Regions from separate parts of the Klebsiella sp. KE9456 genome, predicted to be linked through region 1. Evidence: predicted binding sites of a transcription regulator. Region 1 holds the regulator's gene; each other region holds the start of a gene.
The links. Region 1 encodes LexA, which represses DNA repair genes until DNA is damaged. Its sites were predicted from a motif close to TNCTGTATGTACATACAGNA; they were not measured.
Positions count from the first base shown of each region.

Region 1 (11,310 bases):
TGGTGTACCGCCAGAACGACGTGGTGCTGGTAGAAGAGGGAGCCACATTCGCCATCGGTTTGCCGCCTGAGCGTTGCCATTTATTCCGTGAGGATGGCACCGCCTGTCGTCGGTTGCATAAAGAGCCGGGCGTGTAGGGCTTCTAATTAAAAAAAACGTGCACCCTAGCGCGCCGCTAAACCGGCGCAACAACAGGTGAAGCGTTCAAAGAAAAGCAATGATCTCAGGAGATAGAATGATGATGACTCTGCGCAAACTTCCACTGGCGGTCGCCGTTGCGGCAGGCGTTATGTCCGCCCAGGCGTTGGCCGTTGATTTCCACGGCTATGCGCGTTCCGGTATCGGCTGGACCGGCAGCGGCGGTTCACAGCAATGTTTCAAAGCCACGGGCGCTCAAAGTAAATACCGTCTCGGTAATGAATGTGAAACCTATGCTGAGCTGAAGCTGGGCCAGGAATTATGGAAAGAGGGTGACAAGAGTTTTTATTTCGATACTAACGTCGCTTATTCCGTAGACCAACAGGATGACTGGGAAAGCACCTCTCCGGCGTTCCGTGAAGCCAATATCCAGGGTAAAAACCTGATTGACTGGTTACCCGGTTCAACCCTGTGGGCCGGTAAGCGCTTCTACCAGCGGCATGACGTTCATATGATCGACTTCTACTACTGGGATATCTCTGGCCCGGGTGCCGGTCTGGAAAACGTCGACCTTGGCTTCGGTAAACTCTCTCTGGCGGCCACGCGTAACTCAGAAAGCGGCGGTTCGTATACTTTCTCCAGCGATGACACTAAGAAATACGCATCTAAAACCGCGAACGATGTTTTCGACGTGCGACTGGCAGGTCTGGAAACTAACCCGGGTGGTGTTCTGGAATTAGGTGTCGATTACGGTCGCGCCAACCCGCAGGATGACTATCATCTGGCCGATGGCGCGTCGAAAGATGGCTGGATGTTCACCGGTGAACATACGCAGTCTCTCTGGGGTGGCTTTAACAAGTTTGTGGTTCAGTATGCTACTGACTCGATGACTTCTTCGGGTAACGGTCACTCTCAGGGCACCAGTATTGATAACGATGGCAGCATGATCCGCGTTCTGGATCACGGTGCGATGGACTTCAATGACGACTGGGGCCTGATGTACGTTGCGATGTATCAGGACGTCGATCTGGACAGTAAAAATGGTTCGACCTGGTACACTGCGGGTATTCGTCCAATGTATAAATGGACGCCGATTATGAGCACCCAGCTGGAAATCGGTTACGACAACGTGAAATCCCAGCGAACCGGCGAACGCAACAACCAGTACAAAATTACCCTCGCTCAGCAATGGCAGGCAGGTAGCAGCGTCTGGTCCCGCCCGGCGATCCGTATTTTCGCCACCTATGCCAAATGGGATGAAAACTGGGGTAACAGCACAACCACAGGTCTGCAAACGAAAGATAGCAGCGGTAATGGTCTCCTGACCGACAGCCGTGGCAGCGATAGCGAAGTAACCTTCGGCGCGCAGATGGAAGTCTGGTGGTAATACCGTCGTAATCACGTAGTGACACGGAGGGGCTTACACCCCTCCTGATTATTCAGGATTAGCGCGCTATTGCCTGGCTACCGCTGATCCGATGCTATCCGAGGTGAAAACAATGAAAATGAAGAAAACGCTCGTCGCCCTGTGTTTATCCGCAGGAATGTTGGCCTGCGTGCCGGGGATGAGCCTTGCCGATGTCAACGTTGTCCCGCAAAACATCAGCGCCGCCCCGGCCATTCCCGGAACGGCTCTGCAGAAACTGGTCTGGACGCCAGTCGATCAATCTAAAACGCAATCCGTTGATTTGCTTACGGCAGGGCAACGGCTGGATGTCGCTGGTATCTCCGGCCCGGTTGCGGCCTGGAGCGTGCCGGCGAATATTGGCGAACTGACCCTGACGCTCAGTAGCGAAGTGAATAAGCAAAAACAGATTTTTGCGCCGAACGTGTTGATTTTAGATCAGAATATGACCCCGTCTGCGTTTTTCCCCAGCAGCTATTTTACCTATCAGCAGCCCGGCGTCATGGCAGCGGATCGGCTTGAGGGTGTGATGCGCCTGACGCCAGCATTGGGGCAGCAGAAGCTCTATGTGCTGGTCTTTACGACGGAAAAAGATTTGCAACAAACGACCACCCTGCTGGATCCGGCGAAAGCCTATGCCAAAGGCGCGGGCAATGCCATCCCGGATATTCCAGACCCGGTTGCGCGACACACCACCGAGGGTGTACTGAAGCTGAAAGTGAAAACCAGTAGCGGCTCCAGCGTGCTGGTCGGCCCGCTGTTTGGCTCTTCCGGACCTGGCCCTGTCACCGTAGGTAATACGGCGGCGCCAGCCTATAGCGCACCCGCCCCGGCTTCCGTTCCGGCAGCGAAAAGCGAACCGATGCTCGATGATACTGAAACCTATTTCAACAACGGCATTAAACAGGCGGTCGCGAAAGGTGATATCGATAAGGCCCTGAAATTGATGAACGAAGCTGAACGTCTCGGTTCGAAATCTGCTCGTTCCACCTTTATCAGCAGTGTAAAAGGCAAGGGGTGACCGTCTCCCCACAATGCTGATGTTTAGGCTCAGCCTTTCGGTGCGTCCATTGGGACGCACTTTTTTTATCGCGCGGCGGCGTCTGTTGCATGGCTGTTGCGTGGATGATCGGATATTGACGTTTGCCCGCCCTCAGTGTCTCATTCTGCGATACAATACTGTCATGTTATGTACCGGAGATTCAGGCATGCCACATCCTGCGCTTACGCAACTGCGTGCGCTGCGTTATTTTGCCACGATGCCCTCGTTGGATTCGCCTCTGCGCGACTGGTTATTGCTGGAAGACTCAATGACCAAACGCTTTGAGCAACAGGGGAAAAAAGTCAGCGTAATGATGGTTAACGAAGGTTATGTTGGCCGCGAAGCGCTGGCGGATGAAGCCTCTTTGTTGCCGGATGAACCGCGCTACTGGCTGCGGGAAATTATACTTTGCGCCAATGATACGCCCTGGCTGGCGGGCCGCACTCTCGTCCCTGAGTCGACGCTCAGCGGCCCCGAAATGGCGCTACAACAGTTGGGGCAAACGCCGCTGGGCCGTTATCTGTTTACGTCATCTACGCTAACCCGCGATTTTATTGAAATTGGTCGCCATGCTGGTCTTTGGGGGCGGCGTTCCCGTCTGCGGCTGAGCGGCAAACCGCTGTTGTTAACGGAACTGTTTTTGCCTGCATCACCGTTGTATTAAGAGGAAAAATAAAATGGAGTGGAGTCTGACGCAGAATAAGCTGTTGGCGTTTCACCGCTTGATGCGTACTGACAAACCGATCGGCGCGCTGCTGTTGCTGTGGCCGACGCTGTGGGCGCTATGGGTCGCGACGCCGGGAATGCCGCCGCTGTGGATCCTCGTGGTTTTTGTTGCGGGTGTCTGGCTGATGCGCGCCGCAGGTTGCGTGGTAAATGATTATGCCGACCGCAAGTTTGACGGCCACGTCAAGCGCACCGCTCACCGTCCGCTGCCGAGCGGGGATGTCACCGAGAAAGAGGCGCGTACGCTATTTATCGCGCTGGTGCTGGTCTCGTTTCTGCTGGTGCTGACCCTCAACACCATGACTATCCTGCTGTCGATTGCGGCGCTGGCATTAGCCTGGATCTATCCGTTTATGAAACGCTACACTCATCTGCCGCAGGTGGTGCTGGGCGCGGCGTTCGGCTGGTCGATTCCGATGGCATTCTCGGCGGTAACGGAATCGCTACCGCTGAGCTGCTGGCTGCTGTTTCTCGCCAATATTCTGTGGGCGGTGGCCTATGACACCCAGTATGCGATGGTCGATCGCGACGACGACGTAAAAATCGGTATTAAATCGACGGCGATTCTGTTCGGCGATAGCGATCGTTTAATTATTGGTATGTTACAGGTGGCGGTACTGGCGCTGATGGCGACGGTTGGCTGGCTGAACGGGCTGGGCTGGGAATATTACTGGTCGTTGTTTATCGCCGCGGCGCTGTTTGTCTGGCAGCAGAAGCTGATTTTCAGGCGCGAACGCGATGACTGTTTTAAAGCGTTTTTAAATAACAACTACGTTGGGATGGTGCTGTTTCTTGGCCTGGTGATGGGATATATGCGCTAGATTCGACGCTCTACCCGGCTTGCTGGCATCGTGCGCAAGCCGGGCGCTTTCTTCACGCGTTACGCTTCATCCTGGGTAACGCTTTCAATCGTTAAACGCACATCGGACGTAACCAGCGCAGCCAGCATACGGTAGATCTTCAGCGTCTCTTCCGGTTCCGCATCCCCGGTATCGCTGATATAGCCTTCGTCGCGCAGGGTCAGCACCAGCGTGCTAAATACCGCCTTATCGAAGAACTCCGGCGCATTGATGCCGTGCAGTACCGACAGACGTTGCGCGACGGTACGGCTCTCTTTCTCCAGCGAACTGCGGTTGATTGCCGGGTTGGCGCTCAGCAGCCAGAAGGTAATCGCGTAGCGCTGTAGCGTTTCGCGCGCGCCTGCGGCCAGCAGTTGTAGCGCGCGAGCATGAGAAGGGTTCACGCTTACATCATCGCCATTCACGACGATCAGACTCTGACGCTGCATTTCGGCAATCAGCGCATCGACAACGCCCGCCAGCTCGGCTATCTCCCAGCGCAGGAACAGCTCGGCCTTGAGGAACGGATAGAACATCTCGACGTGGCGCAATATTTCTGCGCGGGTAATATGACGATGCTGGGTGACGATGGCGGCTAACAGCGACGGCATAACCAGCATATGGGCGATATTGTTACGATAGTAGGTCATCAGTACCGCCTGTTCGCGCGGCAAAATGATGATATCGCCAATGGTGTCTTTCTCGACTTCAAACTTGTTCATTTGCAGCGCGTGGTCGATAAGAGCGCTGGCCGAGACCGCAGGCGTGGTCGCATCCGTTGAATAGGGCACATTGCGCAGCAGGGCAAGATAGCACTCCAGCTGTTCGGTTAACTGCTTGCGGGTCAGGGAACGCTGACGCGACGCGAGCAGCGCGGTGCAGCACAGGTTCATGGCGTTTGCCGCACCGGCATTGTTAATCCGCACCATCAGATCCGAAGCGATGTTATTCACCGTCGGTGTGAGCCACGATGGACGAACGGCTTCGATAGGATCGATAGACTCGCGCCATTCAGGTACATGCTGGTTCAGGTAGCTCATCAGCGGCAGCGGCTCGCCGAAGTTCACGTAACCCTGACCGAGATTACGCAGTTTGCTTAATCCGCGCAGCATCTGCGGCAGGTTTTCTTTCTCTTTCGTTGCGCCGCGCAGCTCTTTGGCGTAGGTCCCGACCTCCATCACATGTTCGTAGCCGATATAAATCGGCACCAGCGTGATAGGACGATTACCGCCACGCAGCATCGCCTGGATGGTCATCGACAGGGTGCCGGTTTTCGGATCCAGCAGACGACCGGTACGCGAACGACCGCCCTCCACGAAATATTCCACGGAATAGCCGCGGCTGAACAGCTCGCCCAGGTATTCGCGAAAGACGGTGGAGTAGAGCTTATTGCCCTTAAAGGTACGGCGAATAAAGAACGCGCCCAGGCGGCGGAAAATCGGGCCCGCAGGCCAGAAGTTCAGGTTGATGCCGGCGGCGATATGCGGCGGCACCAGCCCCTGGTGATACAGCACGTAGGAGAGCAGCAGATAGTCCATGTGGCTGCGGTGGCAGGGCACATAGACAATTTCATGCCCGTCGTGCGCCAGCTGACGAACGCGCTCGGCGTTATGGACGTTAATCCCTTGATAGAGACGGTTCCAGGTAAAGCCCAGAATACGGTCGGTCAGACGGATCATCTCGTAGGAGAAGTTGGCGGCAATCTCTTCCATCAGCGCGATGGCGTTTTGCTGCGCTTTTTCATGGGAGATTTTCTTGCTGCGTGCTTCATCTTCCACCGCGCGGGCAATGGCTTTTGACGCCAGCAGTTTATTGAACAGATCCTGACGGGCTGGCAGACGCGGCCCGACGGCTGCCAGACGCTGGCGGGCAAAGTGCATGCGCGCCACGCGGGCCAGTTTCTGAGCGATAATTTTGTCGGTGCCGTGCTCGTCCGCCATCTTACGTAGAGAGACCGAAGGCGAGAAACGCACAAAGCTGTCGCGTCCCAGCCAGGAGACGGCAAAGAATTTCTGCACGCCGTTGAGCATACGTAAAGGCGGGTTTTCTTCTCCCTTTTCGCGCCCCGGAGCACGACCGAACATCACTGAAACTGGCACCATCTGTACATCCAGATCGGGATGATTACGGTGCAGGTCCAGATAGTCATGGAACAGCTTGATGGACTCTTCCTTTGGCGTGTAATAGGTAAATACGCGCGGGCCGCCGTGGATAAATACATAGCGCGGAAGCAGAGAGCCATCGATTTCCAGCGGCTCCAGAGGATCGGGTAACTCATGTGCCAGACACTGAGCGCGTAGCGTCAGCAGGTCCGCCTTCGAATTGTAAGGCAGGACGTACATAATAGGGCGCGAGGTATCCAGGCCTAATTCCTCGGCAGGTTGCGCCGGAATAGACTTGCTTTTTACCAGCACCCTTAATGGTAAATTCAGTAATTTATAGTAAATTCGTTGCCAGCCAGACATAGACGATATGAAGCCCCTGGTTAATCATGCAAATGCGCGGCAAGAATAACAGAAAGTGCGCAAAATTTCCGGTGTAACGCGGCAAACGCGTACACTCATTGGCGTTATTTACATTAAAAGGTTCGTTTGATGGCCAATAATACCACCGGGTTAACCCGAATTATTAAAGCCGCAGGGTATTCCTGTAAAGGATTTCGCGCGGCGTGGATCAACGAGGCCGCATTTCGTCAGGAAGGTATCGCGGCCATTATTGCCGTGGCAATAGCCTGCTGGCTGGACGTCGATGCCGTCACCCGGGTTCTGCTGATTGGTTCGGTTCTGCTCGTGATGATAGTTGAAATTATCAATAGCGCCATTGAAGCCGTCGTCGACCGTATTGGTCCTGAGCGTCACGTCCTTTCGGGACGGGCGAAAGATCTGGGGTCCGCGGCGGTTCTGCTGGCGATTATTATCGCGCTGATGACCTGGGGAATGCTGTTGTGGGCGAACTATCGCTGACTCTTGCCGTATCGGTTCGCAAAATGGAAAGAAACTGCTGATTTTTGTGTGAAATATGGTTCCAAAATCACCGTTAGCTGTATATACTCACAGCATAACTGTATATACACCCAGGGGGCGGAATGAAAGCGTTAACGACCAGGCAGCAGGAGGTGTTTGATCTCATTCGGGATCATATCAGCCAGACGGGCATGCCGCCGACGCGTGCGGAGATTGCTCAGCGCTTGGGGTTTCGTTCCCCAAACGCGGCGGAAGAACACCTGAAGGCGCTGGCGCGTAAAGGCGCAATCGAGATCGTTTCTGGCGCTTCTCGCGGTATTCGCTTGCTGACGGAGGAAGAGAGCGGTCTGCCGCTAATTGGCCGCGTTGCCGCAGGTGAACCGCTGCTGGCGCAGCAGCATATTGAAGGCCACTATCAGGTGGATCCATCCATGTTTAAGCCGAGCGCCGATTTTCTGCTGCGCGTCAGCGGTATGTCAATGAAAGACATCGGGATTCTGGATGGCGATCTGCTGGCGGTGCATAAAACGCAGGATGTGCGCAACGGTCAGGTGGTTGTGGCGCGCATTGACGAAGAAGTCACCGTGAAGCGGCTGAAAAAGCAGGGCAACGTCGTTGAGCTGCTGCCTGAAAATAGCGAATTTTCCCCGATCGTGGTCGATCTGCGCGAACAAAGTTTTACCATTGAAGGCCTGGCTGTCGGCGTTATCCGCAACGGCAACTGGCAATAACCTCGCCATTCCGCAGCATTATCCGCTGATGCATGATGCTGCGTCGTTTACTTCCATTCAGGCTCCTCTTCCATGCTTTTTAACTCTGCTGACAGAGCCCTGTGGCGCTTAGCGTTACCGATGATCTTCTCCAATATCACCGTTCCGCTGTTGGGACTGGTGGATACCGCCGTTATTGGTCACCTCGACAGCCCAGTTTATCTGGCAGGCGTGGCGGTTGGCGCAACGGCCACCAGCTTCCTTTTTATGCTGCTTCTGTTTCTGCGCATGAGCACTACCGGACTGACGGCGCAGGCATTTGGCGCAAACGATTCGCAGCGGCTGGCGCGCGCGCTGGTGCAGCCGATTGTTCTGGCGCTGGCCGCCGGGGTAGCGATCGTCCTCTTCAGGGGGCCGTTAATCAATCTGGCGCTACATATTGTCGGCGGCAGTGAATCTGTGCTCGTACAGGCCCGGCACTTTCTTGAGATTCGTTGGCTAAGCGCGCCCGCCTCGCTGGCGAATCTGGTCCTGCTGGGCTGGCTGCTTGGTGTGCAGTATGCCCGGGCGCCGGTGATCCTGCTGGTGGTCGGCAATGTTCTTAACATTGCGCTCGATTTATGGTTGGTGATCGGCCTGCATATGAATGTTCAGGGAGCGGCGCTGGCGACGGTCACGGCAGAATACGCCACCTTCTTTATTGGACTGTTAATGGTGAGACGCGTGCTGGCGCTGCGTGGCGTTCCCCTGTCGATGTTGAAAAACGCCTGGCGTGGCGACATACGCCGTTTGCTGGCGTTAAATCGCGACATCATGCTGCGTTCGCTGCTGCTACAGCTTTGCTTCGGGGCGGTGACAGTATTCGGGGCCCGTCTCGGCGCCGATGTGGTGGCGGTCAATGCGGTACTGATGACTATGCTGACCTTTACCGCCTACGCACTGGATGGTTTCGCCTATGCCGTTGAAGCCCATTCCGGGCAGGCCTACGGCGCGCGCGATGACGGTCAACTGCTTGTCGTCTGGCGTGCGGCCTGTCGCCAGTCAGGGATGGTGGCGCTGGCGTTTACGCTGATTTACAGCCTTGCCGGTGAGCAGATCATCAGCGTGTTGACGTCTCTGCCTTCATTGCAGCAACTGGCCGACCGCTATCTCATCTGGCAGACGATACTGCCGGTGATTGGTGTCTGGTGCTATTTGCTGGACGGTATGTTTATCGGCGCGACGCGCGGGGCGGAGATGCGTAATAGTATGGTTGTGGCGGCGGCGGGATTTGCCCTGACGCTGTTAACGCTACCGGTTCTCGGGAATCACGGTTTGTGGCTGGCGCTGACGGTTTTTCTTGCCCTGCGCGGGGCGTCGCTGGCGCTCATCTGGCGGCGACACTGGCGGTATGGAACCTGGTTTTCGTAGCGGGTTTTATTTGTCTGCTGGTTAAAGATTCTGAATAATAAATTCTACTCAGAATACTCATCTATAGTTAAGTCATGCCCGGCCCATAACGGGCTGTTCATTCACCGAACGATGAGGATTGCATGATGAATAAAGACGAAATCGGCGGTAACTGGAAACAGTTGAAAGGTAAAGCAAAAGAACAATGGGGCAAACTGACCGACGACGATATGACCGTCATCGAGGGTAAACGTGACCAGCTTGTCGGTAAGATTCAGGAACGTTATGGCTACGCCAAAGACCAGGCCGAGAAAGAGGTCACGGAGTGGGAAACCCGTAACGATTATCGCTGGTAGCGAAAGCGTCGTGTTTTAACCCACTGTTAGTGCCTGCCTTGACGGTATCCGGAGGTACCGTCAGCCTTGATTCCCGCTGCGGCTCACCCCTCAGCGGGCTTTCTTTTTAATCTGTATGGTGTGATCGTGATGGCAGTGCCCCGGCGTGCTGCAGGCTTCGACTTCAACGCAGGCGGCACACAGGCCGTGAGCTTCAATCACATTGTGGCGCAGAGCGAAGCCCATTTTCGCCGCCAGGGAATGCATAATATCTTCTACACCTTCCGCACACTCTTCTTTGACGCCACCGCAGCGGTCGCAGATAAACATCGCTGAGCTGTGGGTTGGCTGATCGAAAAGGTGACACAGCACATAGCTGTTGGTGGATTCCACCTTGTGCACGAGTCCCTGCTCCAGCAAAAACTCCAGCGCCCGGTATACCGTTGGCGGTTTGGCCTGCGGTTCTGTTTCCCGGAGCAGATCGAGCAGATCGTAGGCGCTGATAGCCCCTTGCTGCAGGCTCATCAAACGCAACACTTCAAGGCGCTGAGGGGTCAGGCGTACGCCACGTTGTGCACAGAGCTTTTCAGCATGCGCTAACATTTGTTGCGAAGTAGTCTTATCCATGGCGTCCTCTGGTCGCGTGAATGTGAAACTGTTACTTTATCACGTTCCAGATAAAACACCGAGTCCCTGGGACTTATACCGGTCACACTTCACGTTGCCTGTGCTCGCCGGAGGCGCCTTTCTGGCGGGACAAATTTGTTTCTGACGAATTTGTCGCTCACTTTCCGCTGTCTGCAACGCGAATTATTTAGGGTTATGCTATATCCGATGCATCTCATTTTCGGGAGAAAACGATGAAACGACCTGATTGCATTCGACACTGGCGTGAACTGGAGGGGGCGGATGATTCCACCTATCCCGATAGCACAGAGCTGTTCTCCATCGGTGCGCCGCTGGCGCGCGGCCTGCGGTTGAATCGTCTGGGGATCCATCACGAACGTCTTCCGCCCGGGCGTCGTACCTCCTATCCGCACGCGGAAAGCGACGAAGAAGAGTTTATCTATGTGCTGGAGGGGTATCCGGACGTGTGGATTAACGGCTATCTCTGGAAGCTGGAGCCCGGTGATAGCGTCGGCTTTCCTGCCGGAACCGGCGTTTGCCACACCTTCCTCAATAATACCGACCACGAAGTTCGCCTGTTAGTCGTCGGCGAGGCGAACAACAAATTCAACCGTATCTACTATCCGCTTAATCCCGGCTATGCCGCTACCCGTCAGGATCGTTGGGTTGATCATCCGCCGCAGTTTTTCGGCCCGCACGACGGCAAGCCGCGGAGAAAGTAACGTTTGTTGTCCGATAGAAAAAGTCCGCGCCGGGGCGATGCGCCAGTGATGTATCTTTGTGCTATAGTAGCGCCCCTTTTTACCCGGATGCTTATTTATTCGCCATGATGTCAGAATCAACGCCAACTGCTTTTGCCGCCCACCGTTTTTCCATCGCGCCGATGCTCGACTGGACAGACAGACACTGCCGCTATTTTCTGCGTCAGCTCTCGCGCCATACGCTGCTGTACACTGAAATGGTGACCACTGGCGCGATTATTCACGGTAAAGGCGACTACCTGGCCTATAGCGAAGAAGAGCATCCGGTCGCTCTGCAACTGGGTGGCAGCGATCCGGCGGCGCTGGCGCACTGCGCAAAGCTGGCGCAGGCGCGCGGCTATGATGAAATAAACCTCAACGTTGGTTGCCCGTCCG
Region 1 is NZ_JBDYQK010000025.1:34,023-45,332, forward strand. It holds gene malK (maltose/maltodextrin ABC transporter ATP-binding protein MalK) at 1-137, shown strand, start outside; gene ABK821_RS21245 (maltoporin) at 236-1,525, shown strand; gene malM (maltose operon protein MalM) at 1,638-2,564, shown strand; gene ubiC (chorismate lyase) at 2,752-3,249, shown strand; gene ubiA (4-hydroxybenzoate octaprenyltransferase) at 3,263-4,132, shown strand; gene plsB (glycerol-3-phosphate 1-O-acyltransferase PlsB) at 4,192-6,615, opposite strand; gene ABK821_RS21270 (diacylglycerol kinase) at 6,745-7,113, shown strand; gene lexA (transcriptional repressor LexA) at 7,236-7,844, shown strand; gene dinF (MATE family efflux transporter DinF) at 7,917-9,233, shown strand; gene ABK821_RS21285 (CsbD family protein) at 9,359-9,568, shown strand; gene zur (zinc uptake transcriptional repressor Zur) at 9,659-10,174, opposite strand; gene ABK821_RS21295 (cupin domain-containing protein) at 10,408-10,896, shown strand; gene dusA (tRNA dihydrouridine(20/20a) synthase DusA) at 11,001-11,310, shown strand, end outside.

Region 2 (9,273 bases), on a different contig from region 1:
TAAATTCACGATGCACGACATGTGGCTACCGTCACAGGACTGGCCGCAGCTGGCTGCTACCTGGGGAATAGCGCTTCCTGAACCGGCATACCTGCCGACAGAGCTGGCTGAGTTTACCGCGTACTGGAAATCCGAAGGGAAGGTATTCACACAAGTCCAGTGGGAACAGAAATTTGCCCGCAGCGTGATAAACGCCAGAGCTAAATCCAAATCACAACCAGCAACCGGAGGTAACGGCAATGCAGGAATTCAACCAGTTAACACCGCATCCCGGGCAGTTCAGGAGATTCAGGCAGCCAGAGAACGCTGGGAGCAGAAACACGGACTTACTGGCGGCGGATACGGCATGGAGGCTCTGGACTGTCATGGGGGAGATTTTTTCGAACCGCTGGACCCAGAAGAACGGGGCGGCGCCATCGGATATGTGGATAGCTCAGATCGGTTCGATGACTGAGGCCCAAATCACTCTGGTTTGCCGCAAGTGCATGGAACGCTGCGCGATGGGGAATACCTGGCCACCAGATCTTGCTGAGTTTGTTTCTCTGGTATCCGAGAGCGGTGCAAATCCCTTTGGACTCACTGCTGATGCCGTAATGGCAGAGTACAAGCGCTGGCGAAACGAATCGTACCGTTATGCCGACAGCACTGAATACGAATGGCCAGATGAGGTGTTGTATCACATTTGTATTGAAATGCGCCGTAGCGGGATCGAACGCCAGATGACAGAGCGGGAGCTGAGACGACTGGCTGAAAAATTACTGACGAAATGGACGAAGCATGTCAGTAACGGATTTACGGTCCCGCCAATACGCAAACAGCTTGAGGCACCGCGGCATCCTCCGGGACCCACGCCAGCACAGATTTTGATGGAAGAGTACAAACGCCGCAAAGCGGCAGGTTTAACCAAGTAAGCGAGTTTTGACCATGACCAAAAAAACCAAAGAACGAGTTACCCAGGCACAGATGGTAATCGTCATCGTGCACAGAACGCCGGGCTGCGTACTACAGGATATCTGCGATGTGCTGGATTTACCCTCCAGCTCTGCGGGAAATCACCTTCGCCGACTGTATGCTGCTGGCAAGTTGCGCCGCTGGCACAACGGAGTTCAGTATGTTTATCGCGTTACTGCCGGCGTGGATATTCCGGACGTTAAATTGCCCGAACCGGCTATCAGAGCTACGCCGGAGAAAACGCAGAAAGTAAAAGATGCCATCGTCCAGGCTCGCCAGCTCGAAGAAAGGGGGCTCTACCGCCGGGCGGCTACGGCTTACACTGCCATTTTGGGAATGGCCAGTAACGCCAACGAAATGTGGAACATCGCCCGCCAGCGTAGCCGCTGTCTCCGCAATGCTGCGAGGTGCTGACCATGGCTAACAAATCACGTGAGCAGCAGCAGGGGTGCATTCAGAAAATTGTTGATCTTACATGGAAGAAAGGGCGCCTGACGGTGAAAGAAGCTTGTGCCGAATTACGCATGTGCCGGGATACCGCAGGTCGATATTTCCAGGCTGCAGTCAGAACCGGGAAGGTCATTCGCTACGGGCGTCTTGGATTGTTCCGCGATCAGCGGGCGACCATTGATTTTGACCTTCAGAGATTTAGTCATCGGAAAACCGCAGGAGCTGCCAAATGAGTAAATCCCTAAATGCACGCTGTATCCGTCGCTGGGAAGTGGAGTTTAAACCTCTCTGTGATTCAAAGGTAAACCCGTATTGGCGCAAGCGTGACCTCCGCGGGTATATCCGTGAAGCGGCGCTAACTACCGCTGATAGCATGGTTGAGAGCATGGCCTACAACAACGCAATGCATGATTTTTTCGCTGATGTAGGTGATAGGCATGACTGGTCGCCAGAGTTCTCAGCATGGTACGACGGGCGCCGGGAGCATTATCTCAAAGAAGCTCGCGACTACCTGAATGAAGAAACCACCATCGACGAGATCGACGAAGAGATTGAGAACGAGCTGGAGGCCTGGAATGACTGATATCACCGAACTGGCGCAGCTGCGTGCTGAGCTTTCAAATCCGGCAATTGGCAGTAAAGACCATCTGCGAAAACTCGCGTTATCGCTGGTAGAGGCGCTGGAGCTTAAGGAAGAGCAGCGCGCTAACTGGTTCCAGATGGCGCAAAAATTAGGGGAAGACTTGGATGCGGCTGAAAAGCGCAACGCCGAGCTGGAGCGCGAACATGAGAATCTTCGCCCGGTCGGTGTGATGAGTGAGAAAGCGTATCACCGCCTTGAAAACAGAGAATCACGCTTTATTGCACTCTGGCCCCGCCCGGAGATCTATTTACCGCGCAAGCGCCCCGAGGATGGAGTAATCGTCTATGCACGCACGACGGTTGCCGCTGCCGCCAAGGAGGCTGATTAGATGGATAAGACTAATCCAACGTCATGCCCACACTGTGGAGGTGATAACGGATTCCACACGAAAGAAATTGTGGATTTCAAACAGTTTTATTCCTGGGATGGTTCATTTCTTGAGGGGCAGCATACCAATGGCATTCGCGGCGGGAAAGCATTCTACTGCTGCGACTGTGGTCGGAATATTACTCCGCACATCATTAAGCCGGAGGAGAAGTAGTGGATACGTCACTGGAATATGCCTGCAAACGCATTCAGGAATTGGAAAGCCTTTTGCTGGTGGACGTGCGTGGAACAGTATAGTCTGCCGAAGTAAGTATGGTCTTCACAAAAGACGAAAACGCCGGGGAACTCCCGGCATAGTAGCTCTTAGTTCAAATGACTGAGTAGTTATAATTTAGGCTATGAGTGATCTTCTTTCCTCTACCTGGGAACATAAGTTGTTTAAACATTCCAATAACTGGGCATGATTATTCGCGCTGTCATATTCTAGAATATCAATGTTATTAGTGTTCTTGAATGCAGAGAGTATGGATGCATGCGAACCTTTAGGCATTGTGGCATAATGAGGATTTGAGCTTGGATAAGTAATGATGTTGTTTTCTAAGATTAATTGTATTTCCGGGTCATTAATACTATACCCTATAAATAAAATAGTATGCGTTAGAAATATACTTTCTAATGCATCAAAAAAACCTTTGTGGTCACTTCGGGCATTAAAGAAATCAGACTTGGTCAGTATTGTTCTCTCCGGTTCACTTGTGCAACCGTGTGCTTTAATTATCAACCTTGTTGGGGAGCGCATACGTGCTATTAATCCACCATCGTAGTAGCGTAATATAGCATAGCCGTCCCTTCCTTCGCCTTGTCTACAATGATTTTCATATAAGCAATCAAAGTTTGTTGTAATCACAACCTTTTGGTCTAATATCTCAACAGCTTTATGAATATCAGTTGCTTCATATCCGGAAAATGTTTGGCTAATGCATCTATTGTACTCTGCGGTTGATAAACATGTTTTTCTAATTATCTCAGCGCAATCCAAGTAATTTTCTTTACTTAGCAAAGTTTCAGCATTATTCTTGGAACCCTGGGGATCATTCGGGCATTTATCTAAAAGAATTTTAAGCAAGCCAGCCCAAGTTGGAGGGCGCACTAACTCTTCACCGACTTGTTTAGTTGCGGGTGCTGATGCTCCAGAGCCTAGAAATATTACGCATCTGCGGGCAGCTAGTTCATCTATTAAGGAATCTGGCCAATGTATCATAATCTAACCCTTAAATTGCATCCCAAGATTTCTAAGTAAATTTTCAGCAATTGGCCTAATCTTATTAGAAAATTCTCTGACTGCTGAAAATTGTGAACCTACTAATCCATCAGTGCTTGTGAGCGCATGAATTGGAACCGATTGTTTTTGCGCTAATGGAACAAGGCTATATAAATGTTGAATATCTCCAAGTTTAGAGTTTTGTGGTGTTTGGAGTAAATTGTCGCAATAAAAATCTTTTAAAGAATTTCTAATTTCATTATCGACATTGCCAATAATTGCTTCATAAGCCTTTGTAGCTCTTCGTTCTTTACCATATGACTTGGTTATGTATAGTTGAACTGTATATCCAATGAAACCTTTTTTAATTCTTGGGGCATCTAATACAGAAAATCTGTTCTGCAGATCCTCTTTTTCTTCAGGAGCGAGCGCAGACCAAGAATGGTTATAATCATCAATCCAATTATTTAACCATGAGGCTATGTTTTTTACGCCAATTATACTAAATACATCAGAACCGAGAGGGGTTAAGAAATGCTGACAACCCATTAAAACCGATCTATTGATAGAACCTAAGCTGGGTCCTAAATCAAACATAACTAAATCATACTTATCTTCTAGGTGGTTACAAAGCAGTGTATTCCAATTTGTTTGTCTAAAACCTTGCCTGTCTCTAGCTCTAAGCTGTCCCCAAGCCGTGCCAAGTCTGTCTTCGATTATAGCGAAATAAGGATGTCCAGGTAGCAAATCAACGCCAAATCTATTTTCACTTGATTTGAGGAACGTTAAATTTGTATTTATTGTGGAATCACCATCTTCAATAGGTTGAAGAACATCTTTGATAGTGCTAATTTTATTATTTTGAGAAATATATAATTCTGCTGATTGCTCTACACCCATGATAAGTTGAGTAGAGTTACATTGTGGATCGCAATCAACCACTAGCACTCGTTTTTTAAAGTTCATAGCTATAAAAGAGGCTAAATTGCAAGTCAAGGTAGTCTTGCCCACTCCTCCTTTATTGTTAAACATAGCCACTGATTTCAAGAGATTCTCCTTATTTATACTCAAATATCAAAAGAGATTCAGCAACACTTCCTTTGCAATTTTTTCTTGCACGCCTGGCTTCTGGTATCTCGCTTGATATTCTGTCAGTTAATTCGTAGTCAGGCCAATTATTATTGATTAAATCAACAACAATATCGTCGAGTCTTTTTTTAGTGGTGTTTGTTGTTGTTCCGACAAAAATTGCCAATTTCCCGCCGTGACGTAAATTTTTTCGCCATGAATTGAGACATATACTAAATTGCTCGACAAATCGAGTAGCGCTTGGTGATATGGTTTTATTAAGGGTAGACCATTCCTCAATACCCATGAGATAAAGTCTTAATCTATTATCACGAGCATAATCAAGTTGCCCCATATATGGTGGGCTGGTAATTATAGCATCGATTTTGCGATCTAAATTCAATGTCGAAGCATCTTGCTGATATACGTTTCGAGTCAATGAGGGATCGACTGAGGGTAGTGAGTTATACACTCTTAAAATTTTCTTTTCGAGTCGAGGACGTACTGCTCTGTATTCGTAAAGCTCTGGGAACTCACTCGGAGGGAATTTTTTTGTTCTGAGATAAGGCACAGTATGGCTTGATGGATAAGAAAGAAAGCCCGGACGTTGATGGTGAGCTATGGAAAGCAGGCAGGCAAGTGCAAATTCATCGTTATTTGCTTTTAAAACTTTAACCCAAGCCAACAACTCAATTAATGTTTCGGGGTTATAAAAATCCTTTACCCAACAAGGAATTGTTTCAAGATTGAACGTTAATTTTATCTCATCTACAGAAGCAGAATATTTATTTAGAAGTTTATTAACCGCTTCAACACCGTTATGTTCATACGGATTTAGCTTGGCGCGTGATACTAGACAGGCGTAAGGATTTAGATCAGTACCAATAGTGTGCCGGCCTTTGAGCCAACCTTCAAGGAGTACAGTACCTGACCCACAGAATGGGTCATACACCAAATCACCAGGCTTGGATACGGTCTCGATGGCCCAGCCAGCGATTTCGGGTCGCATCTTCCCAATGTACGGGGCTACAGTGTGTAGACGCTCTGTTTTAATTGGGATATCTGCTGATGTCATTTTAGTCTCGAATATAATTAATCTAAGCAAATGGAACAAAATCCACGATAGGTATCATACATGGGATTTGTGTGCCCATAAAGTTCATCGACGTGTGATTTGCATATTGTTTGTGCAAGCAAAAGCTGTAGAACATGTCTGCTGCTTAGTCGCTTGTTTGTTAAGTGGGGTTGTAATTTTTTGACAAAAATCATTGTTGCTTACTCTTTACGCTGACGTTGTGCCTGATTCTCCTGAGCGGGTGAGACCAGCTAGGGCTAAACTACAGACTCTTTGTCAAGAGACATTAGCCAAGAAAATTTTATTAAATCCATTTGATTCAAGTTGTTATGCCGTGTTTTTTTTTAATTCCCTTGACTGAAAATTAACAATTTACGCTCTTAAGCGATTGAATATTCATCCATATAGATGTACTGTATATTCATACAGTGTATTGATGGAGGCTAACGATGAAAGTTGAAATCGCAATCGACCGCAAAAAGCCATTGCCTGACGGTGCAGTTCCGGCCTTAGAAAAGGAGCTACTGCGGAGGCTGAACCAGAATTTTAACAGCTGCCGTTTGATCATTCGCCGAACTGGCACTGATGGTTTGAGTTTGTTTGGTGGGATGGATGGGGATAAAAAGCGGGTGGAGCAAATCCCTCAGGACACTTGGGAAAGTACTGACGACTGGTTCTTTTGAGTTGAGGTCCGATGACCGACCCGGTTATTTTTGAGGGATATGCTATGGACAGAAAACAAGAAATGCCGAACAACGGCTATGCGATAATCAGATGTGACGATGGAGTGATTGTTGCCCGTCTGACATCATTTCCTTTGTGCGAGCGTGCTCTGATGTATCGTCGTGGCGATACTATTTCGTTCATGCCTCTAAAGCCAGATGAGATCGTGGGGACTCTCTCGCTATTTTCACAGATGATTGAAAAATCGAGGTCCGGTAGTGGTTACCAGGTCCCTCCTGGTTCTGTTACACTCCCGACATAGGCCTGAACAACCTATACCTGCTGCGTCGCGGAGAGAAACCATGACGCAAACCCCCGAAGTATCAAAATCCCATCAGACTGGTGCTCCTTCATCGAGCGCCGGTTTAATTTCGTCTTCAAAACTAACTTTTCGCCAGCAGGAAGTATTCGATCTGCTGGTGACCTACATCAATCAGCATGGCTACCCACCGACGCTATCTGAACTGGCCGATATGCTCGGCGTTAGCTCGTCTAATGCTGTTCTGTTGCATTTGCGTGCGTTAGAGAAAAAAAAATACATAAAAATATCTCGCCGTGTCTCCCGCGGAATTTCTATCGTCGGGCGAAAGGAGCCCATGCTCGCCGTGCAGCTGCTGCAGGAAATGATCGCTGACGAACCTGGTGCGCGTGAAAGAGCGATTGAGTTTTTGCGACTATTCGGTGAGCAGCCATGAAGAAAAGTTGGTTTCTCTATGAACAACTTTCAGAGTCTCAGGCTCTGGAGCTGGCGGAACGCTACCGGAAAAAGAATTGTCCGGTTGAGAAAAGCCTGTCGAGCGACTTTGTCTACTGGGAACTCCGTGTGCTGTTGCCGGAATCCAGCAAGCCACCGCGCGTTAACAGAACCTATACACAAAAAATGTGGAGGGACTGATGCGCGCATTACTAAATGTTGATGTTGCCCGGCACTTGGGAATTGTGTTGCTTAAACCCGGTAGAGAGTTGATGTCTTTATTCAGCGGTGGGCGCGTGCTGGTGGAGACTCTGCCAGAAAAAATGAAGGCTCTCCCAAGCGGGCGCATTCCTGACGCCGGGCAACCTTTACGAGATGATCCCGACATTCGCCCATTCTTTATGAAAGAGCGGGTAGTGAGGGCAGCAGGTGGTGTGAATAGTCTCGAATCCTGGTTGCTTAAGAGGGTCAAGCATTGCCAGTGGCCACATTCCGATTATCACCATTCAGAGCTGGTAACATTCCGCCATTCAACAGGGGCAATCGTCGCATGCTGGCATTGTGATAACGAGCTGAAGCACCAGACCGATCAAATCCTTGATAGCCTGGTCGGTATCAATAACGCGGATCTGATAATTGATGCTGCCCGTATCGCACTGGGATTTGATGCTGAACGTTCCCTGTCACTTGCTGAATTGTGCTGGTGGGCTGTCAGCGTTGGAATAGGGGACGAAATCACAGAAGAGATGGCGCGCCGTTCTCTTCGGCTTAAAGAAGAGGTTTTCCAGTCAGTCTACAAAGAAAGCGAAATCTTCCCATCGGTACCGGCCACCAGCATTCTTTCCCCGCTTGTCTCTAAGGTTGCCAGGCATACTGAACTACCAGCCCCGATAAAACCAGAAGTGCCAGTGGTTGTTGATCCCGTTGCACCAGCCACTTTATTCACCAGACCTAAGCGGATCCGCTGGGTATCAGATGGCTTTATTTCCTGGGTAAAGACTCAGCCATGTATGTGCTGCGGTCAGGCGGCCGACGATGCGCATCACCTTATCGGATGGGGGCAGGGCGGCGTTGGTACCAAGGCACACGATATTTTTACGATCCCCCTTTGCCGCAAGCATCACCGGACGCTTCATCACGATCCAGTTGCTTTCGAGCGTGAGTACGGCACTCAGCCGGAATTTATTATTAAATTGCTGGACCGGGCCTATGCGCTCGGCGTTCTGGCGTAAGGAGAAGAGCATGATGACACCACGTCAACGCCGGCTGCAGCGCGCTGGATTAGAAACAGTGGCCGCAGCGCCTCGCAAAAGCTGGTTGGGCCGGTTTACGCCCCTGAATGGTATTCAGTCTGCCTGGATTAAATCGCTACTTACAATATGGGGAGAGAACATGCGCGGGGGAACAGCTCCCCGCAATCCCACAGGCCACTCCTGCTGGCGAGGTTTGAAAGGGGACCGCTGGTCAGATAAAGCGCTGGAGCGATTGACCGCAGCGATAGAACAGGCGAGGGAGGAGGGATATCGAGGCCAGCAAGCCTTAAACCGAGCACATGTGATTTTATGGCCTCAGCCTGTCATCGGCCTGATAGATTCCGCTATTCATGATGATGATGCTGAATTCGTAGAACGTTGTGTTCTCGACGCATTTGAAGCGGGGGATCCGGTTTATTTGGTAGGAGTTAGTTATTACACCACACGCAAAAAAATCTCTGACATAACCCGGGAATTACAGCTGGTGGCCCCGTGGCTAACAGATGGTGAAGCCCGCAAACGCGTGCGATGGTGCTTGGAAATATTCAGAGCAAAAACATTTCTGTCGGTACGAAAGGGAATTCATGCTGATTAACAAAAAGTGCTATAAATCTCTTTTGATGTTGAAAATGGGCCAAAAAATCAGATAATCCATTTATGCTTGGCAGAGCTGCGCCACTCGGCAGCGACAGAAGCGACAATTTGATTACAACGAAAACCCCGCAAGAGCGGGGTTTTTGCTTTCCGGCGATACGACAGGGGTATTCGCGAGATGCATTGCATCAGTACCCCTGTCACATCGTCGTAGAGCATTGAAACGAGTTTCAT
Region 2 is NZ_JBDYQK010000015.1:68,647-77,919, forward strand. It holds gene ABK821_RS16150 (DUF1376 domain-containing protein) at 1-454, shown strand, start outside; gene ABK821_RS16155 (replication protein P) at 366-911, shown strand; gene ABK821_RS16160 (PerC family transcriptional regulator) at 925-1,365, shown strand; gene ABK821_RS16165 (DUF977 family protein) at 1,368-1,634, shown strand; gene ABK821_RS16170 (hypothetical protein) at 1,631-1,984, shown strand; gene ABK821_RS16175 (hypothetical protein) at 1,977-2,372, shown strand; gene ABK821_RS16180 (hypothetical protein) at 2,373-2,585, shown strand; gene ABK821_RS16185 (SIR2 family protein) at 2,763-3,632, opposite strand; gene ABK821_RS16190 (ParA family protein) at 3,636-4,670, opposite strand; gene ABK821_RS16195 (DNA methyltransferase) at 4,690-5,775, opposite strand; gene ABK821_RS16200 (DinI-like family protein) at 6,225-6,458, shown strand; gene ABK821_RS16205 (DNA-binding protein) at 6,801-7,193, shown strand; gene ABK821_RS16210 (hypothetical protein) at 7,190-7,393, shown strand; gene ABK821_RS16215 (DUF968 domain-containing protein) at 7,393-8,424, shown strand; gene ABK821_RS16220 (hypothetical protein) at 8,438-9,040, shown strand.
Region 2: a site for LexA is predicted at 6,187-6,206, ahead of ABK821_RS16200 (DinI-like family protein). Genes of this name have one in related genera too.

Region 3 (11,310 bases), on a different contig from region 1:
TCAGCACCGGGGTGGAATTCACCCGCGAAACGCAGACCAACTATGGGGTTAATTCGATCACGGCCCCGGCGGTCAATATTTATCATCCAAATAGCGATATCTCGGTCGGCGGCCTGAACCGCAACGGGGCCAACGCTAACGGGCAGACGGATACCTTCGGCATCTATGCTTTCGATACCCTGCAGATTACTCAGGACTTCGAGCTTAACGGCGGAATTCGTCTGGATAGCTATCAGACTAAATACAACAGCGCAACCGCATGCGGCGGCAGTGGACGCAGCGCTGTCGCCTGTCCGGCTGGCGTGGCGAAGAATACCCCCGTCACCACCATCGATACTTCCACCAGCGGTAACCTGGTGAACTGGAAAGCCGGGGCGCTGTACCACCTGACCGAGAACGGCAATATCTACGTGAACTACGCCGTTTCCCAACAACCGCCGGGAGGCAGCAACTTCACCCTGTCAGCAAGCAGCAACAGCGCCAACAACCCTGACTTTAAACCGCAAAAAGCGAAAACCAGCGAAGTGGGCACCAAATGGCAACTGATGGACAAACGCCTGCTGCTGAGCGCCGCCCTGTTCCGCACCGATATTGAGAACGAGGTGGAAGCGAACGACGATGGCACCTGGTCACAGTATGGTAAGAAGCGCGTTCAGGGTTACGAGATTTCTCTGGCCGGTAATATCACGCCTGACTGGCAGGTTATCGGCGGATATACGCTGCAGCACGCCAGTATCCGCGAAGGCGCGAATACCGCCCAGGATGGCACCAGCTCGCTGCCGTATACCCCAGAACACGCGTTTACCGTCTGGAGCCAGTATCAGGCCACCGATGCGATCTCAGTGGGCGCTGGCGCACGTTACGTCGGCAGCATGCACCGCGGCAAAGACGGCGCGGTCGGTACGCCATCTTATACCGAAGGCTACTGGGTGGCTGACGCTAAAGTCGGCTATCGCATTAACCGTAATCTCGACCTGCAGCTGAACGTCTACAACCTGTTTGATACCGACTATGTCGCCTCTATCAACAAAAGCGGCTATCGTTATCATCCGGGCGAACCGCGGACCTTCCTGCTCACCGCCAATATGCATTTCTGATCTACAACGGGGCGCTAACGCCCCGTTTTCTCAGGAGACAAAACCATGATGTACCATATTCCCGCCATTCTCAGCCCTGAGGAAGTCGACTACTTTGCCACCCGGCTCCAGCAGGCGGAGTGGGTTGACGGACGCGTCACCACCGGCGATCAGGGGGCCCAGGTCAAAAACAACCAGCAGGTGGATACCCGCAGCAGCCTGTACAATGAACTTCAGGGTAAAGTGCTGGCGGCGCTGAATCGCAGCTCGCTGTTTTTCGCGACCGCGCTGCCGAAGTCGATTTCCAGCCCGCTGTTCAACCGCTACCAGCAGAGTGAAACATACGGTTTCCACGTTGACGGCGCGGTACGCAGTCAGGCTCAGGGCGGCTGGATGCGTACCGATCTTTCCGCCACGCTCTTTTTATGCGCCCCCGATAGTTACGAAGGCGGTGAACTGGTCGTTAACGACACCTACGGCCAGCACTCGGTTAAGCTCCCGGCCGGAGACCTGGTGCTCTATCCCTCAAGCAGCCTGCATTGCGTCACCCCGGTCACATCGGGCGCCAGGGTCGCCTCATTTTTATGGATCCAGTCAATGATCCGCGACGATAAACGCCGCAGCATGCTGTTTGAGCTGGATGGCAATATCCAGAAACTCAAAAGCCGCCACGGCGAAAGCGAGGAAGTGCTGTCCCTTTTAAACCTGTACCATAATCTGCTCCGCGAATGGTCAGAGATCTGAGCCTTGCCTGAGCCATTTTTCGCCCCATATTCTCTATACTGAACAGCGTTCAGGTTGCGAATAAGCGAGTCACGATGATTCCGCTTATGGCCAGGGCTCGCCACATCGGGACCAAAATGCCGCTGCGGTTTTGCCATATAACCTGCACAAATGAGATGAAAAACAAAAATAGCGGGGTGAACCATCATGGCATCAGGCTGGGCGAATGATGACGCCGTACAGCAGCAAATTGACAGCACGGTTGATGATGCGGTTGCACGGGCGAGAAATGCGCTGCCGTCGGGTAAAAGCAACAAATTTTGTGAAGAATGTGGCAAACCGATCCCGGAAGCGCGTCGACGAGCGGTAGCCGGGGTTAAATACTGTCTTCAATGCCAGCAGAATAAAGATTTACATAAAAATACATTTTCAGGATATAATCGCCGTGGATCTAAAGACAGCCAGCTTCGCTGACCGATATTTACCGTTCATTACCGCATATCCCATTATCTTTTCGAGCACGTTTTTCCGCGATCAGAGTGGCAAAATGTGCCCTTATCGCCGCCCTTACTTCGCCACCGCGTGTTTTGCTTTCGGGGATTAAAATAATTTATTAATATTCAATAAATTATTATTCATTCAAAAAATTCGATGAAGACTGTTAATTTCCTTCGATTTTATCTCTCGCCAAAAGTCGTGATACTTATCACATCGACGGAACATCGTCCCCTGAACAGAACAACCTGCGAGAGATTAACTATGAAAACCATCAAATATACTGCCGCTGCTATCGCCCTTTCCGCACTCTCCTTCGGCGCGTTTGCCGCCCAGCCAGTCACATCGGCTCAGGCAGCAAGCATGACCAAAATCGGTGTTGTCTCTGCTGAAAGAGCAACGACGCTGGATGGACTTGAAGCCAAACTGGCTGCGAAAGCGGATGCCGCTGGCGCGACCGCTTACAGCATCACCTCCGCTAACACCAATAACAAAGTTAGCGGTACCGCGGTTATCTACAAATAATCGTCTGAAATCATTGTAGTAAGACCCTGTAATGCCACTGTTTTAACCCCGAAAGATCCTTTATTACCCTTGTTTTGCCCGCCCACGCCAGTGGACGGGCTTTTTTTTATCGGCTAAATACGGCTATACGATCTCTGCTACCTTCTCCAGCCCCTGTTCCAGCGACACCGCTTCTCCGGTTGCTAACAGACAACAGGCCAGCTGAATTTTCAGCGACTGCGGTAGCGGCTCGCTACCCGCAAGGCAACGCTCAATCCAGCGCGCGGTCACTTCAGGATCTTTTGATTCCGGCAGCAAAACAGCCTGCGCTGTGGCACTATCCTGGCGCTCATTGACAACCCGCGTCGCGGCGGCTGAAATCAGGCTAATCTGTGGACAGCGCTGCGGATTGGCGTAAACTTCGCCTTCAGTACCGTGCAACAGCAATGCCCGCCCGCCGATTTCCGCAAAAAATTGCGCCACCCGCCCGACGTATTCCGGATGCGAAACGCTCGACAAACGCAATGCCGCATCTTCCGCAAACGGCGTTGCCAGCTTGGCCAGCGTGTGCGCGCTGTTGCGCACCCCCATCCGCCAGCGCATCGCCAGTTGTTTTTCCAGCGGCGGGCAAAATGCGCTTATCGGCATATAAACCGGCTGATGGCTATCTAACCGCGCCTGAGCCTGACCCGCATGACGCGTCGCTGGCATCCCCATCAGCTCGAAAATAGTTTCCGTCAGCACCCGGGTTGGATCGTGACTCACACCATGAACAATGACCGGAAAACCAAGCTTGTGCAGCATAACCGCAAGCAGAGGCGTCAGGTTTGCCTGTTTGCGCGCGCCGTTGTAGCTGGGGATCACAACCGGCATTGGCCTTGAGACCGGTGGCGTCAGTTTAATGGTATGAGCCTGCATCGCTTCATAGAAACCCTTCATCTCCGCTTCGCCTTCGCCCTTGATGCGCAGGGCAATAAGAATGCCGCCCAGTTCAAGATCAGGTACCTCGCCGTTCAGCATCCGCGAGTAGAGCGCACGGGCCGTTTCCGCATCCAGGTCGCGGGCATGGTTTTTTCCGCGGCCGACTTCTTTAATGATTTTGCTGTAGTCCATTGCAGGTTCCTCTGAACGTCTCACATCGTCGACATTGCATGGTTAACGTCGTTTGCGACGCGTCTGTTTTGCTTTAGTTTTTACTATAACTTCAGGGACGTCAGGCTGCTCTATCGGAAATACAGGTAATGCATTCAATAAACGCTTACCGTAGTTTTTGCTCAGCAGACGTTTGTCATAAATCACCACTTCACCCCAGCAGCTATGGCTACGGATCAGGCGACCAACCTGCTGAATAAGATTGAACGATGCGCTGGGGAGACTCTGGACGTCGAACGGATAGCGGTTGAGGCTTTTAAGCCATTCGCCTTCGGTTATCACCACCGGGCTGTCTATCGGCGGAAAAGCGATTTTATGGATATGCACCTGACTTAACAGCTCGCCTTTTAAATCCAGACCTTCGGCAAAGGATTGCAGGCCAACCAGTATGCTGCGCTCCCCCGCAGCAACACGCTTACGGTGCAGTTCGACCAGCCGGTAGCGCGGCTTATCGCCCTGAACCAGCAGCAGCAGGCGCAGGTCAGTCACCTGTTCGAGAAATCGTTGCATCGCTCTCCCGCTGGCAAATAGCACCAGCATACCGAGATGCTTTCTGCTCTCGACCTGCTGCCGAAAATAAGCCGCCATCTCCGCAATATGCTGCTCTTCATGCTCAATAAGCGGCTCGTAATGCATTTTAGGGATGACGATTTTGCCCTGTTCGACGTGGTTAAAAGGCGAATCCAGCGCCACAAAACGGTCCCCGGCCTGCTCTTTGAGCCCGCTCATCTCCTGCAGACGAGAAAAGCTATTCAGCGAACGTAGCGTGGCTGAAGTCACGACGATATGCGGCACGCTGCGCCAGAGCAGCTTTTCCAGCTGATCGCTGACGCGGATCCCCACGCAGTGGAACCACAGATGTATCTGCCCGTCTCGCAGATCGCGGGTGGCCCATTTGGTCACCGGCGCGCCGGAAGAGTGTGCCAGCGATGCCAGCCGCCACAGTTTGCTTTGGCTTTCCAGCATCCCCAACGCGCGATTCATCTGTAACAGAACCCGGTGCAGGCGCACCACGTCATGGCTGCCGGTTTTATCCGCAAGATCGTTGAGGAACAGTTCCGCCAGGCCACGCAGCATTTCTGTCAATTTGGCCAACCGCTGGCAAATCTCCATCACTTCCTGAGGCAGTTCCCCCATCGGGAAGCGGTGTTCTGCCGCCTGCCCGGCAGGCATATACAGATTAAGAATATTATTCAGGGAGGAGATATGCTCAAACAACTCTTCGCAATGTGCGTTCAGACGTTCTGGATTCGCCAGCGGCGGCGTGGTTTTAGGGCGAAACTGTTCCATGCAGGTGGCGACCAGCTTAGTAAACAGATCCAGTTGCAGGCGATACCACGGCGCGGTAATTTCCGCGCTCATCTCCAGCGCGTCGCGGGCGACGTCCGGCAAATGATGGCCTTCATCAAGCACCAGCAGTAAATGCTTCGGCTCCGGCAGCACCGCTTCACTCTCCATCGCCGCCATCACCAGCGCGTGGTTCGCCACCACCACTTCCGCCTCCTGAATTTCCCGCCGGGCGACGAAGAACGGGCATTCCCGGTAATAGTAGCAGTTACGGTTCAGGCAACTGGCTTTATCGGTGCTCAGACGGCTCCATAAAGAATCATCAATATTTTTATCGCTATGATCGCGCAGGCCGTCCCATTTATAGCTATCGAGATCGGTTTTCAGGGTCGCGCACAGCTGCTGTTCCGCCTGGTTATTGGGGGTCAGTTCGTCATCCAGAAAGGCGAGCAGATCCTGCTGCGTCGGCTCACTGCTGGCCAGCGCGGCCAGATTACGCGGGCAGACATAGCGGCCGCGGCCAAAAGCGGCGGTAAAGCGCAGGTCGGGGATAATTTTGCGCAGCAGCGGCAGATCTTTACTGTAGATTTGATCCTGTAGCGCAACGTTGGCGGTGCTGACCACCAGCGTTTTTTGATCTTCACGGGCAATGGCGATGCCGGGAATCAGGTATGACAAGGTTTTGCCGACGCCGGTCGGCGCTTCAATCGCCAGGTGCCGCCCCTCTTCCCCGGCAAGCGTCTTCGCCACATCGGCGATCATCTGCCGCTGCGGCGGACGGGGGATAAAGTCCGGAATCTGTTCCTGAAGCGCCTTATACCAGGCGGCAATTTGCGCTTTTAGCGCAGTGGTCAAAGCCATGAGAAAACCCGAATACTGTATAAACAGCCACTATTGTGCCATTTTTTCGCTAACGGAAGGAATGTCTTTCTGAGGAAACTGGAATTACGATCGAGCGTAGACATGCGAGAAGAACAGAACGTTCCGGGCAAGATCCCTTGCCCGGATAATCAAACCTGTAACGCTGACCGCGGAACCGCCGCGATAGCCACAGGAATGCGCTAATATCGCTACTCAGCAGCGCCAGGTTTGCGCGGGCGGCGGCGGCGCGGCGGTTTACCATCCTGGGTTCGCGCTTTCGGCGCTTCGCCATCGTTCCGGCGCGGCGCGGACTGCTGAAGGCGCCCCTGACCACCACGCCCTTGACCTCCGCGACCGCCGCCGCGCTGCTGGCGACCGTTCTGAATCGGCTCAGCCTTGATCGACGGGTCCGGCTCATAGCCAGCAAGGGCGATGCGCGGGATCTCTTTTTTCAGCAAACGTTCGATATCCCGCAGCAGTTTATGTTCATCTACGCAGACCAGCGACAGCGCTTCGCCGGTTGCCGCAGCGCGACCGGTACGCCCGATACGGTGTACATAATCTTCCGGAACGTTTGGCAGCTCGTAGTTCACGACGTGCGGGAGTTCTTCAATATCCAGGCCACGCGCGGCGATATCGGTCGCCACCAGCACGCGAATGCCGCCGGATTTAAAGTCAGCCAGGGCGCGGGTTCGCGCGCCCTGGCTCTTGTTACCGTGAATAGCGGCGCTGCGAATACCGTCTTTATTAAGCTGTTCCGCCAGATGGTTCGCGCCGTGCTTGGTACGGGTAAAGACCAGCACCTGCTGCCAGTTGCCTTCACCTATCATCTGCGACAGCAGCTCGCGCTTGCGCTTTTTATCGACGAAATGCACCCGTTGACTAACCTGCTCGGACGCGGTGTTGCGGCGAGCCACTTCAATTTCCAGCGGGTTATGCAGCAGTTTCTCCGCCAGCGATTTAATGTCGTCGGAGAAAGTTGCCGAGAACAGCAGATTCTGGCGTTTCGCCGGCAGTTTCGCCAGTACGCGACGAATATCGTGGATAAAGCCCATATCCAGCATTCGGTCAGCCTCATCCAGCACCAGCACTTCAACCTTATCCAGATTGACGGCATTTTGATGCTCAAGATCCAGCAGACGACCCGGCGTCGCCACCAGAATATCAACGCCGCCGCGCAGCTTCATCATTTGCGGGTTAATGCTGACGCCGCCGAAAACCACCAGAGAACGCACGTTGAGATATTTGCTGTAATCCCGCACGTTCTCACCAATCTGGGCCGCCAGTTCACGTGTTGGGGTCAGAATCAGGGCGCGCACCGGGCGGCGGCCTTTAGCATGCGGTTCTTTCTGGATCAGATGCTGAAGCAGCGGCAGCGTAAAGCCCGCCGTTTTACCGGTGCCGGTCTGGGCGCTGGCCATCAGATCGCGCCCCTGTAATACCGCAGGAATCGCCTGCTGCTGAATGGGGGTTGGCTCAACGTAGCCCTGTTCAGCGACTGCGCGCAGGATTTCAGGATTCAGGCCAAGGGAATCAAAAGACATAACAACTCCGAACCGCCCCGGCCCGTCACAGGCGTAGTTTTCAGGGAGATTATTGCGAAAGAGATGGCAAAAACCACAATGCCATGAAGGGGCGCATTCTAGCAGAATTTGTGACGGACCGCATAAAATATCCCACTGGCTTTTATCTGCAAAATAATGCTCGTCTGTTCTGCGACGAATTCAGTCGGGCAGAGGCTGGACAAGGTTACGGATTGGTCATATTCTTAATCAATCGATTGATTAATTTTTTTTCAGCACAATGACTTCGACCACCATAACCAGTAAAGGCGAACAGGCGAAGAGCCAGCTTATCGCAGCCGCGCTTGCCCAGTTCGGCGAATACGGCCTGCATGCCACAACCCGCGATATCGCCGCCCTGGCCGGGCAAAATATCGCCGCGATCACCTACTATTTTGGTTCCAAGGACGATCTCTACCTCGCCTGCGCCCAGTGGATTGCCGATTTTATTGAGCGAAATTTCCGCCCTCATCGCCAGTCGGCAGAGGAACTTCTCGCGCAACCTTCGCCGGATAAAGCCGCCATTCGCACCCTGATTCTGCACGCCTGCCAAAATATGATCTTGCTGCTGACCCAGGATAATACGGTGAATTTAAGCAAATTTATCTCCCGCGAACAGTTGTCGCCGACCCCGGCCTACCAGCTTATCCACGATCAGGTAATCGCCCCGCTACACTGCTATCTGACCCGTTTAATCGCCGCGTTCACCGGCCTTGACGCTAACAGCACGCAACTGATTCTTCACACCCACGCGCTACTGGGGGAGGTTCTCGCCTTTCGTCTTGGTCGGGAAACGGTTCTGCGTCGCACCGGTTGGGTGGAGTTCGATCGAGAAAAAACTGAGCAAATTTTTGAGGTTATCGCTTGCCACATTGATTTCGTTCTACAGGGATTAGCGCAAAGGAGTCTGAAGTCATGAAAAAACCCCTCATCATCGTTCTGCTGCTGCTCCTTCTGGCCGCTGTGATTGGCGGTAGCTGGTGGTATCAGAGCCGTCAGCCAAAAGAGCTCACGCTATATGGCAACGTTGATATTCGTACCGTCAATCTGAGCTTCCGCGTGGGCGGTCGGCTGGCGTCGCTGAACGTTGATGAAGGCGATACGATAAAGGCCGGACAAACGCTGGGCGAGCTGGATCGCGCCCCTTATGAAAACGCGCTGCAACAGGCGCAGGCCAATGTTTCTACTGCGCAGGCGCAGTATGATCTGATGATGGCGGGATACCGTTCAGAAGAGATTGCTCAGGCTGCCGCCGCGGTCAATCAGGCGCAGGCGGCGTATGATTACGCACAGAACTTTTACCAGCGCCAGTCCGGGCTGCGTAAAAGCAGCGCCATCTCCGCTAACGATCTGGAAAATGCCCGTTCCTCACGCGATCAGGCCCTGGCCACGCTGAAATCAGCCCAGGATAAACTGCGCCAGTACCGGGCCGGTAACCGCCCGCAAGAAATCGCTCAGGCCAAAGCCAGTCTTGAGCAGACTCTGGCCGCGCTGGCGCAGGCGAAACTCGACCTGCACGATACCATCCTGACCTCCCCTTCCGATGGAACGCTGATGACCCGCGCCGTCGAACCGGGCAGCATGCTCAGCGCAGGCGGCACAGTGCTGACGTTATCGTTAACCCATCCTGTTTGGGTACGCGCTTACATTGATGAAAAAAACCTCGGTCAGGCCCGACCGGGGCGCGAGGTCCTGCTCTATACCGACAGCCGGCCAAATAAACCTTACCGTGGGAAAATCGGCTTCGTCTCTCCCAGCGCGGAATTTACGCCAAAAACGGTGGAGACGCCCGATCTGCGCACCGATCTGGTTTATCGCCTGCGGATCGTGGTGACTGATGCTGATGATGCGCTACGTCAGGGAATGCCGGTCACCATCACCTTCAGTAACGGAAGCGGACAATGAATGAGGATGTCATCACGCTGAGCGGATTGACCCGACGTTTTCCGGGAATGAATCGTCCGGCCGTTGCGCCGCTGGATTGTACCCTTCGTTCCGGCTATGTAACCGGCCTGGTCGGCCCCGACGGCGCCGGGAAAACAACGCTGATGCGCATGCTTGCCGGGCTGCTGAAGGCCGACGAAGGTCGCGCAAAAGTAATCGGTTTCGATCCTGTTGCCGACGATAGCGCCCTGCACGCGGTGCTTGGCTATATGCCGCAGAAATTTGGCCTGTATGAAGATCTGACGGTCATGGAAAACCTGATCCTCTACGCCGACCTGCGCAGCGTCACCGGCGCAGCACGGGAGAAGACCTTTGCCCGACTGCTGGAGTTTACCTCACTTGGTCCCTTTACCAGCCGACTGGCGGGCAAGCTTTCCGGCGGTATGAAGCAAAAACTCGGTCTGGCCTGTACCCTTGTCGGCGAACCTCAGGTGTTGCTGCTGGACGAACCCGGCGTCGGCGTCGATCCCATCTCGCGTCGTGAATTGTGGCAAATGGTCCACGAACTGGCGGGCGACGGGATGCTGATCCTCTGGAGTACCTCCTATCTTGATGAGGCCGAACAGTGCCGTGACGTGCTGTTGATGAACGAAGGCCAGCTTCTTTACCAGGGCCCGCCAAAAGAGCTGACTCAGACGATGATGGGACGCAGTTTTTTAATCTCCAGCGCTGAGGAAAATAACCGCCGTCTGCTCCAGCGGACGCTGAAATTGCCGCAGGTGAGCGATGGCGTGATTCAGGGGAAATCGGTGCGCCTGATCCTCAAAAAAAATGCCAACATCCGCGACGTACAGAACGCCGCCGATATGCCAACGCTGGATGTGACCGAAACCGCTCCGCGCTTTGAAGACGCCTTTATTGACCTGCTCGGCGGTGCCAATACCGCTGAATCGCCGCTGGGGAAAATCATCCATACTGTTGAAGGCGCTCATGACGAGACGGTGATTGAAGCGCAGGCGCTGACGAAGAAATTCGCTGATTTCGCCGCCACCGACCATGTCGATTTCCAGGTTAAGCGCGGCGAAATCTTCGGCCTCCTCGGCCCTAACGGCGCAGGCAAGTCCACCACCTTCAAAATGATGTGCGGACTGCTGGTGCCCACCTCCGGTAAAGCGCTGGTTCTGGGCATGGATCTCAAAGTCAGCTCCGGCAAGGCGCGCCAGCATCTCGGCTATATGGCGCAGAAATTCTCACTCTATGGCAATCTTACCGTCGAGCAAAATCTGCGCTTCTTCTCCGGCGTTTACGGCCTGCGCGGGCGCCTGCAGAACGCAAAGATCGCCAGCATGAGCGAGGCTTTCGGCCTGAAAAGTATTGCCCGGCAGGCGGCCGATGACCTGCCGCTCGGTTATAAGCAGCGTCTGGCGCTGGCCTGTTCACTGATGCATGAGCCGGATATCCTGTTTCTTGATGAACCCACTTCCGGGGTCGATCCTCTCACCCGCCGCGAGTTCTGGCTGCATATCAACAGCATGGTGGATAAAGGCGTGACGGTAATGGTGACCACCCACTTTATGGATGAAGCGGAATATTGCGATCGCATCGGCCTGGTCTACCACGGCAAACTGATCGCCAGCGGTACACCGGACGACCTGAAAGCCCAGGCGGCGGATGATCAACAGCCAGACCCGACGATGGAACAAGCCTTTATTACCCTCATCCACGACTGGGATAAGGAGAACGCTGGTGAGCGCTAAAATACTATC
Region 3 is NZ_JBDYQK010000005.1:51,861-63,170, forward strand. It holds gene ABK821_RS06565 (catecholate siderophore receptor Fiu) at 1-1,097, shown strand, start outside; gene ybiX (PKHD-type hydroxylase YbiX) at 1,143-1,820, shown strand; gene ABK821_RS06575 (DksA/TraR family C4-type zinc finger protein) at 2,007-2,273, shown strand; gene ybiJ (DUF1471 family protein YbiJ) at 2,559-2,819, shown strand; gene ybiB (DNA-binding protein YbiB) at 2,943-3,911, opposite strand; gene dinG (ATP-dependent DNA helicase DinG) at 3,954-6,098, opposite strand; gene rhlE (ATP-dependent RNA helicase RhlE) at 6,308-7,642, opposite strand; gene cecR (transcriptional regulator CecR) at 7,902-8,579, shown strand; gene hlyD (secretion protein HlyD) at 8,576-9,565, shown strand; gene ABK821_RS06610 (ATP-binding cassette domain-containing protein) at 9,562-11,301, shown strand; gene ABK821_RS06615 (ABC transporter permease) at 11,291-11,310, shown strand, end outside.
Region 3: a site for LexA is predicted at 6,112-6,131, ahead of dinG (ATP-dependent DNA helicase DinG). Genes of this name have one in related genera too.